DNA from 3 places in the Bacillus sp. LR--39 genome. Region 2 is predicted to be linked to each of the others. Evidence: riboswitches for the same ligand, from Rfam matches in the RefSeq annotation. Region 2 holds a riboswitch; each other region holds the start of a gene.
What was found. Region 2 has a riboswitch for S-adenosylmethionine ahead of metE (5-methyltetrahydropteroyltriglutamate--homocysteine S-methyltransferase). Riboswitches for the same ligand answer to the same signal wherever they lie in the genome.

Region 1 (3,278 bases), 270 kb from region 2:
TGTTCATTCCGGCTGAAAAAGCTTCCCAAAACCCCGCAATCAGCAGCACAATCCCTAAAATCTTCTGTTTCCGATTCGAAATGACTCGAATATTCAGAGAACTGAATACCTTCGAGACGAGAAACGTGAAACAGAACGCGACAAACGGTACGAGCACCCAAAAACTCACGATGACCAAAAGATGCTGTAAAAACAATACTTTGTACGCGACGCCGACACCGACAATCGCCCCGACAGTGACCTCACTCGTCGACAGCGGAATGCCCAGCACATTCGCCGTGAATAACGATAGCGCCGCCGATCCGATAATAATGCAGACAATGGTGAGCGTAATGGTTTGTTCGGGAATGATTCCGCCGCTGATCGTCTTAACGACTTCACCGCCGCCGATAACCGCCCCTGACAGGACTCCGGCCGCGCAGATGATCAGCGCATACGTTTTCTTTTTAACGGCGCCGGACCCGTAAGCGACTCCCATTGAAGCCGCGGCTCCGCTGGCTCCGATATTCATGGCAAAAAACAGGCAGAATAAAATAGCGGCTAATTCCATCGTGCAGCTCCTTTATTCATGCAGTCCGCATTCTGTTTTCGCCATGCCGTTCCATCTGCCGCTCCGCAAATCTTCCGCGGTAAACGCAGGTGAAGTGCACGGTTCACAGCCGATGCTCGGATACCCCTGATCATGGAGGATATTGTAATCCAGCTCATGCTTGGAAGTATATCTCCAGATGTCTTTCCATGTCCAATGGATCAGCGGGCATACTTTAATCGATTGAAACTTGTCGTCTTTATTCAGGAAATTCGTATTCGCCCGGCTCGGCCCTTGATCCCGGCGAAGACCGGACAGCCATGCCGGATGCCCCGCGAGCGCTTCTCTTAACGGCAGAATTTTTCTGATGTAGCAGCACTGGTTCGGTTCTCTTTCCCACAGTTTATCTCCGTGAGCCTCGGCTTGTTCTTCAAGAGTAAGGCTTGGCTTTTTCAGGATAATGTTCAGCCCCGGATAACGTTCTTTCACTTTTTCGATCGTTTCATATGTTTCTTTAAAGTGAAGACCCGTATCGAGAAACACGATTTCCGCGTCTTTCTTTACTTTAGAAATTAAATCGATCAGGACGATGCCTTCAATCCCGAAGCTGCACGCGTAAACAAGCTGGTCTCCGTAGTGGCCGTATGCCCATTTTAAAACGGACAGCGCGCCTTTATAGGAATCGTCTTCCGGAAATGTAATCGCCGGCTCTTCCCATGTGTCATACGTTAGCATTTTTCCTTTCCTCCTCCCGGAGACAATCAAACAGCTGTTGCTTTCTGCCGGTTGTCTTATCCCTCAATCTTTTTTTCATATAAAAAACTTTCAATCCAGCGGAATGAAAGACAGTGACCCGGTATAGCCCTTATCTTCAAAATGCTGTGCATTTTTCTGGATGCGGCACCTTGCATGACACGCAGGTTGCCGGGCGTCATCGGTCCAGTCCCTCAGCCGCTCTTGATAAGCTTTTTAGATTTGTACTAAATTTTAGCACAATTCTAACAGAAGTCAACCCGAGTTTTTTGATAGGAATAATAAAACAGGCCCTGAGGCCTGTTTTTATTGTCATTATTTTTTAAACCAATCTTTTGACTCGGGATTCTGTTTCCATGATTTCAGTTTTTCAATGTCATCTGAATGTATCGTTCCGTTTGCAAGCGCGACTTCAATCAGCGTGTCATAATCCGTTAACGAGTAATAAGGAAGACCCGCTTTTTTAAAGGCTTCTTTTGCTTTCGGCAGTCCGTATGTAAAAATGGAAATGACGCCGAGGACTTCCGCGCCCTCTCTTTGAAGGGCCGCCGCAGCTTCAAGCACGCTGCCCCCGGTAGAAATCAAGTCTTCAATCACGACTGTTTTTTGTCCTTTCTTAATGGCGCCTTCTATTTGATTTCCTTTGCCGTGCGCTTTCGGTTTGCTTCTGACGTAGCACATCGGCGCGCCTGTACGGTCTGCTAGAAGCGCAGCATGCGGAATGCCCGCCGTTGCAGTGCCCGCGATCATCTCCGCCTCGGGGAAATGCTCTTTCAGCAGTTTGCCGAGCCCGTCCGCCACATCATTTCTCACTTTTGGATACGACAATGTCAGACGGTTGTCACAATAGATCGGTGATAAAATGCCGCTCGCCCACGTAAACGGCTCATTCGGGCGTAAAAAGACAGCTTCAATGTGTAATAGATGTTTTGCGATAGCCTGTTTCATCGGCGAACGCCCTCCCATTCCAGTTTAATTGCTTCATATGCTTCAACGGGGTTTTCCGCTTTTGTAATTGAGCGGCCCACGACGATCGCTGACGAACCGTTTTCTTTCGCAAATGACGGAGTCGCCGTCCGGACTTGATCGTCAGCTGCGTCACTGGCCGTGCGGATGCCCGGCGTGACTGTCAGAAATGAAGGCCGGACCGCTTCATAAATGGCTTTTGTTTCATGTACCGAACATACCACTCCGTCCAGCCCGCACTCTTCCGCCATTTTGCCGTAATGCACAACCGTTTCTAACAGCGGCTTATGCAGCAGAAGCTCTTCCTTCGCCACCTGCTCTGAAGTGCTGGTCAGCTGCGTCACCGCGATTAAAGACGGGCGTTTTCTGCCTGCCGGCGTGCCTTCTTCAAGCCCCTCAAGGGCCGCGCGCATCATGCGTGCGCCCCCTGCTGCATGCACATTGACGAGATCAACGCCGAGGCCGGCCAGCCGCTTCATCGCTTTATTGACCGTAGTCGGGATATCATGAAGCTTTAAATCTAAAAATATATCACAGTTCCGTTCTTTTAATTGGTGAATGATGGCGGGGCCTTCCTGATAAAAAAGTTCCATCCCCGTTTTGACAAAAAGCCTTTCCTTTTCAAACAAGTCTAAAAACGTTAAAGTCTCTTCCCCTGATGCAAAATCAAGCGCGATGATGGGCAGGTTGTTTTTCATGTTTCCAGCTCCTTCCGATGCATTCACTTACAGATTGAAAGCCGTGTTGGCGCAGCACACGGGGAAGCTGTTCTATGATTTCCGGGCAGACGAACGGATTGACGAAGTTTGCCGTGCCGACGGCAACCGCACTTGCTCCCGCAAGAAGAAATTCTAATGCATCCTCTGCGGTCTGAACGCCGCCCATCCCGATAATCGGAATTTGAACGGCCTGGCTGACTTCGTATACCATCCGGATGGCGACCGGTTTGATCGCCGGGCCTGACAGTCCGCCCGTTTTATTTGCTAAGATCGGCCGGCCCGTCTTGAGATCGAGCCTCATCCCGATGAGA
Region 2 (3,278 bases):
CACATATGCGTATGAATCTGCGTCTCATTTTGCACAGAAGACGTCGTTAACCGGAATGCTTCTGCGGCCCAAGTTAAATATTCATCCCAATCCTGCGTTTTTAACGGCAGTCCTTCGCGGAGCGCGGGTTCATCCACTTGGATAATCTGAATACCGGCATCTTCAAGCGCTTTTACTTCTTTTCTGAGGGCAAGCCCGATCTGGAAGGCGATTTCTTTTCTTGAAATATCCACACGCGGGAATGACCAGTTTAAGATGGTGACAGGTCCCGTCAGCATGCCTTTCATGTGTTTTTCCGTCAGCGATTGGGCGTAGACCGTATCTTTTACCGTCATCGGTTCGATAAATTCGACATCTCCGAAAATGACAGGCGGACGTACGCAGCGTGAACCGTAAGACTGCACCCATGCATATTTCGTAAAGGCGAATCCGGCCAGTTTTTCACCGAAGTATTCGACCATGTCCGTCCGCTCAAATTCTCCGTGAACGAGCACGTCTAAGCCGATTTCTTCCTGAATGTCAACCCAGCGCTTCGTTTCCGCATTAATAAAGGCTTGGTACTGTTCATCAGTCCAATCTTTTTTGCGCCATTTTTGCCGTGCGCTCCGCACCTCGGCAGATTGAGGGAAGCTTCCGATTGTCGTCGTCGGCAGAAGGGGGAGACCGAGTGATTCATTCTGCAGCGCCAATCGTTCTTCAAAGATTGCCGGACGGGAGAAATCTTTTTCCGTCAGCTGATTCAGCTCTTCTTTTTGAGCTGAGTTCGCTCCTGTTGCGAATGCTTTTAAAGCCTTAAGTGCCGCTTTTGATTCTTCGATCTGCTCACTGACGGCCGCTTTTCCGGACAGAAGCCCTTCTTTTAAGACGCCGAGTTCCGCCAGTTTTTCTTTAGCGTATGACAGGCCGTTCAGCAAATCCTTTTCAAGATGCTCGTCAGGGTGTTTCGCCACCGGCACGTGCAGAAGGCTGCTTGAAGGCTGAATCCATAACTCCTCAACATCAGCGTGGCTGAGGATATCCGAAGCCGCGTCAAGGCGTTCTTCAACATCGATTTTCCAAATGTTCCGGCCGTCGACCACACCGGCTGCCAGTACTTTATCTTTCGGGAAGCCGTGCTTTTTCAGCTGCTCAAGGTTTCTGCCTTTATCATGTACGAAGTCAAGCCCGATTCCCTGTACAGGATAAGAAACGAGTTCTTCATATGCATCAACCGAATCGAAGTATGTCTGCAGGAGGACATTCAGTCCTGAAAGCTCTTTTGTGATCGCCTCATAGAGGTCTTTGGCGGCGCGGACATCTTCAGAAGAAGCTGTCACAAGGGCAGGCTCATCAATCTGAACCCATTTGACGCCTTCTGCTTCAAGCTCTTTCAGCAGCTGCACATAAAGAGGAACAAGGCGCTTTTGAATCGCTTTCGCTTCTGATTCTTCGTATCCTTTCGCAAGTGTGACGAATGTGTACGGACCGACGATGACAGGTTTTGTTTCCGCTCCGAATTCTTCTTTGATCCGGCGGTAGTCGTCAAGCTGTTTGTTTCTCGTCAGACGGAATTCAATGCTTTCGTCATATTCAGGAACGATGTAATGGTAGTTGGTATTGAACCATTTCGTCATTTCACTGGAAACGGCGTCTTTTACACCGCGGGCAATCGCAAAGTATGTATCAACGGGATCCGTGATGCTGCGGAATCTTTCCGGAATCCAGTTAAAGCTGACGGCTGTATCAAGCACATGGTCATAATGGGTGAAATCAGAGACCGGCACGATATCGATATGTTGGTCAAGCTGTGTTTTGACAGCTGATAAGAATAAACCGTCAAGCTCTTTAAGAAACGTTTCTTTATCAGTGTTACCTTTCCAATAAGCCTCAAGCGCTTTTTTCCATTCTCTGTTCAAGCCGATTCTCGGAAAACCGAGGTTCGAAGTTTTGATTGTTGTCATTAAGTTTCCTCCTTTAAGTGAGATGTAACAAAAAAGCCTCTTTCTCATGAGAGAAAGAGGCTTTAACTTCAAAATGCAAGCCTCTCTTATCTCTCAGATCACGTCTGATGGAATTAGCACCGTGCCTTATGAGACAGTCGTCTCGGCGCAAAAATCACGCGCCCCATTTCACAATGGAATTACGGTCGGTTGCTGTTGGGGTCAAAAGGCCAATCCCTCGCCCAACTCTCGATAAGAGAAAATATTTCAATTTTTTTGAAAAGTTACATCATTTGTTGGTTATCTTATCAGCTTATTCAGATCACTGTCAATAGAAAATCTCACAATTTAAAAATTGGTGATATGACAAGCTGATTAATCATTATACGAGAAAAATATCAGAAAGACAGCAGCTGGGCCTGTTCGGCTCTTTCCATCAGCACTTCAGGCGCGTCTAAATACAGAAATCCGTTCCCGGCCAATGTTTTGGAGATGTCCAAAGGAAGGGTCCGCCGCACGAGCTGGGCGTAGACTTCAGCCTCAGAAAGCGTCCGCTGAAACGCGTCCTGTTCAAGCCCTTTTATTAAGGCAAGTGCTCCGCTCACATGCGGGGCGGCCATTGAAGTGCCCGTCAGCTTCCCGTATTTATGGTTGGGAAGGGTGGAGAGAATATTTTCTCCCGGAGCCACCAGGTCAATCTCTTTATTTGCGTTTGAAAATTCAGACGATTTACGGGCGATTGAGACTGATCCGACTGCGATCACTTCGTTGTAAGCGGCCGGATACGACAGTTCCTCTGTACGCTCGTCTCCGTCGCCTTCGTTTCCTGCTGCGCAAACGACCAGAACACCGCTTTTTACCGCATTTGTGACGGCTTCTTTCAATTCAGGCACATCGCTTGGCCCGCCGAGTGACATGGAAATGATATCGGCCTTTTGTTCAACGGCGTAGTTGATGCCGTTAATGATCCATTCGTATTTGCCGCTGCCGTTTTGACCGCCGAGAACTTTAACGATTAAAAGGCTTGCTTCCGGCGCGACACCCGAAATTCCGCCGTTTGAATCATTGGCGGCAATCGTTCCGGAAACGTGTGTCCCGTGTCCGTTATAATCGGAAATCGCGTCTTCTTTGCCTCCGTCATCATCGGTGAAGTTTTTCCCGCCGACAATCCGGTCTTTCAAATCAGGATGATTGATGTCGCAGCCTGTGTCAAGCACCGCGATTTTAATATCCTTGCCTTTAAACCCTTTTGCCCACAACTCTGGCGCCTTAATCACTTTAATCCCCTCAGGAAGCTCGTTCACATCCATGATCTGTTCATCCGTGACATAAGGAATCAAATGCATTTCACCATTCATA
Region 3 (3,278 bases), 1.6 Mb from region 2:
CCGGAATCTGACCAGCCGTGCTCGTCATCGCCGATCAGTTTGCGGTCTGCATCGGCTGAAAGCGTCGTTTTCCCTGTGCCGGAAAGGCCGAAAAACAGGGCGACATCGCCTTTTTCACCGACGTTGGCTGAGCAATGCATCGGCAGTATATCCTGCTGCGGAAGCAGGAAGTTCATAATGGAGAATATTGATTTTTTCATTTCTCCGGCGTATTCGGTGCCGCCGATTAAAATGACGCGTTTTTCGAAAGAGACAATGATAAACGTTTCCGAATGCGTGCCGTCCGTCTCCGGATCTGCTTTAAAATGCGGAGCCGAGAGAATGGTGAAAGGCTGCGCTTGCGGATCTCTTTCATCCGTCTCCGGTCTGATAAACAGCTGGCGCGCGAATAAATTGTGCCACGCAAATTCATTTACGACCGTAATCGGCAGTCTGTATTTTTCATCCGCTCCCGCGAATCCTTCAAAAACAAACAGTTCATCCCGCTGTTTTAAGTAGCTGACGACTTTGGCGTACAGCTTTTCAAACGCCTCTTCAGAAATGGGCTGATTCACCGCGCCCCAATCAATTTGATTTTCTGTGCTTTGTTCACGTACGATAAATTTATCTTTAGGTGACCGGCCTGTATATGCGCCGGTGGTGGCGCGTACGGCGCCCGTTGATGTCAGCGTTCCTTCATTTCGGCTGATCACTTTTTCGGTAAGTTTTGGAGCCGATAAATTATGATGCACATTCGGACTTGCAAGTAATGCTTGAAGATCTGCGGTTAAATCAACTAATTTCATAAAAACCTTCCTTTGCCGGTTTATTTGTATTTCGCTGAATGTGGAATTAGTATAACATATATCTGAAAATAGTCTATACTATTTGAGGTTTTTTGTTTGTGTTTTTCCATTGCTTCCCGAAATAAAGGCGCGTAATCGCTTTAATTCATATTGACACTTTCCGCCCTTTTACGATAAGATATTTCATTGAGCGGATACTCTTATCCCGAGCTGGCGGAGGGACAGGCCCGATGAAGCCCAGCAACCGGTTTCTCTGTAAAAAAGCAGGTGAAAACACTGTGGGAAACCAAGGTGCTAACCTGATGCAAGGTTTAATATTTTCCTTGAGCGATAAGAGTGAAAGGCACACAGACCAAACCCTTTCCTCGAGTGGAAAAGGTTTTTTTATTTCATAAAATATGCCAATTAACATTCTCTGATATAGTATGACATTGTATTAAGAGGGAGCGAGTTCCGTATCATATGAGAAGGTCTTGTAAAAGATCTTTTTTCAGGAGGAAAAGTGAATGAGTAAAAACCGTCGACTATTTACATCTGAATCTGTTACTGAGGGTCATCCGGACAAAATCTGTGACCAAATTTCTGACAGTATCTTAGATGAGATTTTAAAAAATGACCCGAACGCGCGCGTGGCCTGCGAAACATCTGTAACGACAGGACTTGTGCTGGTAAGCGGAGAGATTACTACATCAACATACGTTGACATTCCGAAAACAGTCCGTGAAACGATTAAAGAAATCGGCTACACACGCGCCAAATATGGATTTGATGCGGAGACTTGCGCTGTTTTAACATCAATTGATGAACAGTCTGCGGATATCGCAATGGGTGTCGATCAGGCTCTTGAAGCGCGTGAAGGCACAATGAGCGATGCTGAAATCGAAGCAATCGGAGCGGGAGACCAAGGCCTGATGTTCGGTTATGCGTGTAACGAAACGAAAGAGCTTATGCCGCTTCCGATCTCTTTGGCGCATAAATTAGCCCGCCGTTTGAGCGAAGTCCGCAAAGAAGACATTCTTCCGTACCTTCGCCCTGACGGCAAAACGCAAGTTACCGTTGAATATGATGAAAACAACAAGCCGGTCCGCATCGACGCGATCGTCATTTCAACTCAGCACCACCCGGAAATTACGCTTGAGCAGATTCAGCGCAATCTGAAAGAGCATGTCATTAACCCAGTCGTGCCTGAGGAACTGATCGATGAAGAGACAAAATACTTCATCAACCCTACGGGACGTTTCGTAATCGGCGGACCTCAAGGTGATGCGGGTCTTACCGGCCGTAAAATCATCGTTGACACATACGGCGGATATGCACGCCACGGCGGCGGTGCATTCTCCGGTAAGGATGCGACGAAGGTAGACCGTTCTGCGGCATACGCTGCGAGATACGTAGCGAAAAACATCGTGGCAGCAGGTCTTGCTGATTCTTGTGAAGTGCAGCTTGCATACGCAATCGGCGTGGCACAGCCTGTTTCTATTTCCATCAATACATTTGATACAGGAAAAGCTTCTGAAGAAAAACTGATCGAAGTCGTACGGAATAACTTCGACCTGAGACCTGCCGGCATTATTAAAATGCTTGATCTGCGCCGCCCGATCTATAAGCAGACAGCTGCTTACGGCCACTTCGGACGTCATGATGTGGATCTTCCTTGGGAGCGTACTGACAAGGCGGATGCGCTTCGCAAAGAAGCACTAGGAGAATAATTTTATAGCCGCTTACTTAAGCGGCTTTCCCTTTTTGTAGATGCTGCCATGCTTATTTTTTACATAGCGTGAAACCAATGGCGTAACAAAGCGTCTATAAAAAGGGGGTCCAATTAGAAAATTACACTTATGGAGGCTATACTATGTGTGGATTTGTCGGTGTTTTTAATAAGCATCCATTAACTCAAACCGCAGATCAAGAAGAGCTAATCAAACAAATGAACCAAATGATCGTTCACCGCGGTCCTGACAGCGATGGGTATTATCATGACGAGCACGTCGGATTCGGCTTCAGACGGCTCAGTATTATTGACGTAGAAAACGGCGGACAGCCTTTATCATATGAAGACGAAAAATATTGGATCATTTTTAACGGCGAAATCTATAACTACATTGAATTGAGAGAAGAACTTGAAGCGAAAGGCTACACTTTCAATACAGATTCCGATACCGAAGTGCTCCTTGCGACATACCGTCATTATAAAGAAGAAGCCGCTTCAAAGCTTCGCGGAATGTTTGCGTTTTTAATCTGGAACAAAGCTGACCGCGTCATGTACGGCGCGAGAGACCCGTTCGGCATTAAACCGCTGTATTACACAACGATCGGGGACAAAGTATATTTTGCCTCTGAGAGAAAGAGTTTAATGGCCGCTCAAAACGGTATTGATCTCGATACAGCTTCTTTACAGCAATATATGTCTTTCCAATTCGTTCCTGAACCGAGCACGCTTGACGCTGAAGTGAAAAAAGTCGAGCCGGGCAGCCAGTTTACGATCCGTCCGGA

Region 1: it holds a riboswitch for S-adenosylmethionine, as region 2 does, so the genes downstream of both, ACWHAR_RS06525 (phosphoadenylyl-sulfate reductase) here and metE (5-methyltetrahydropteroyltriglutamate--homocysteine S-methyltransferase) in region 2, are expected to answer to the same signal.
Region 3: it holds a riboswitch for S-adenosylmethionine, as region 2 does, so the genes downstream of both, metK (methionine adenosyltransferase) here and metE (5-methyltetrahydropteroyltriglutamate--homocysteine S-methyltransferase) in region 2, are expected to answer to the same signal.

What each region holds. Positions count from the first base shown of each region.
Region 1 is NZ_JBSIOT010000001.1:1,366,660-1,369,937, forward strand. It holds gene ACWHAR_RS06520 (inorganic phosphate transporter) at 1-550, opposite strand, end outside; gene ACWHAR_RS06525 (phosphoadenylyl-sulfate reductase) at 563-1,264, opposite strand; SAM riboswitch class I at 1,392-1,496, opposite strand; gene pyrE (orotate phosphoribosyltransferase) at 1,598-2,230, opposite strand; gene pyrF (orotidine-5'-phosphate decarboxylase) at 2,227-2,946, opposite strand; gene ACWHAR_RS06540 (dihydroorotate dehydrogenase) at 2,915-3,278, opposite strand, start outside.
Region 2 is NZ_JBSIOT010000001.1:1,640,172-1,643,449, reverse strand. It holds gene metE (5-methyltetrahydropteroyltriglutamate--homocysteine S-methyltransferase) at 1-1,940, opposite strand, end outside; SAM riboswitch class I at 2,024-2,178, opposite strand; gene ACWHAR_RS07695 (S8 family peptidase) at 2,318-3,277, opposite strand.
Region 3 is NZ_JBSIOT010000001.1:23,369-26,646, forward strand. It holds gene pckA (phosphoenolpyruvate carboxykinase (ATP)) at 1-785, opposite strand, end outside; SAM riboswitch class I at 983-1,122, shown strand; gene metK (methionine adenosyltransferase) at 1,292-2,494, shown strand; gene asnB (asparagine synthase (glutamine-hydrolyzing)) at 2,638-3,278, shown strand, end outside.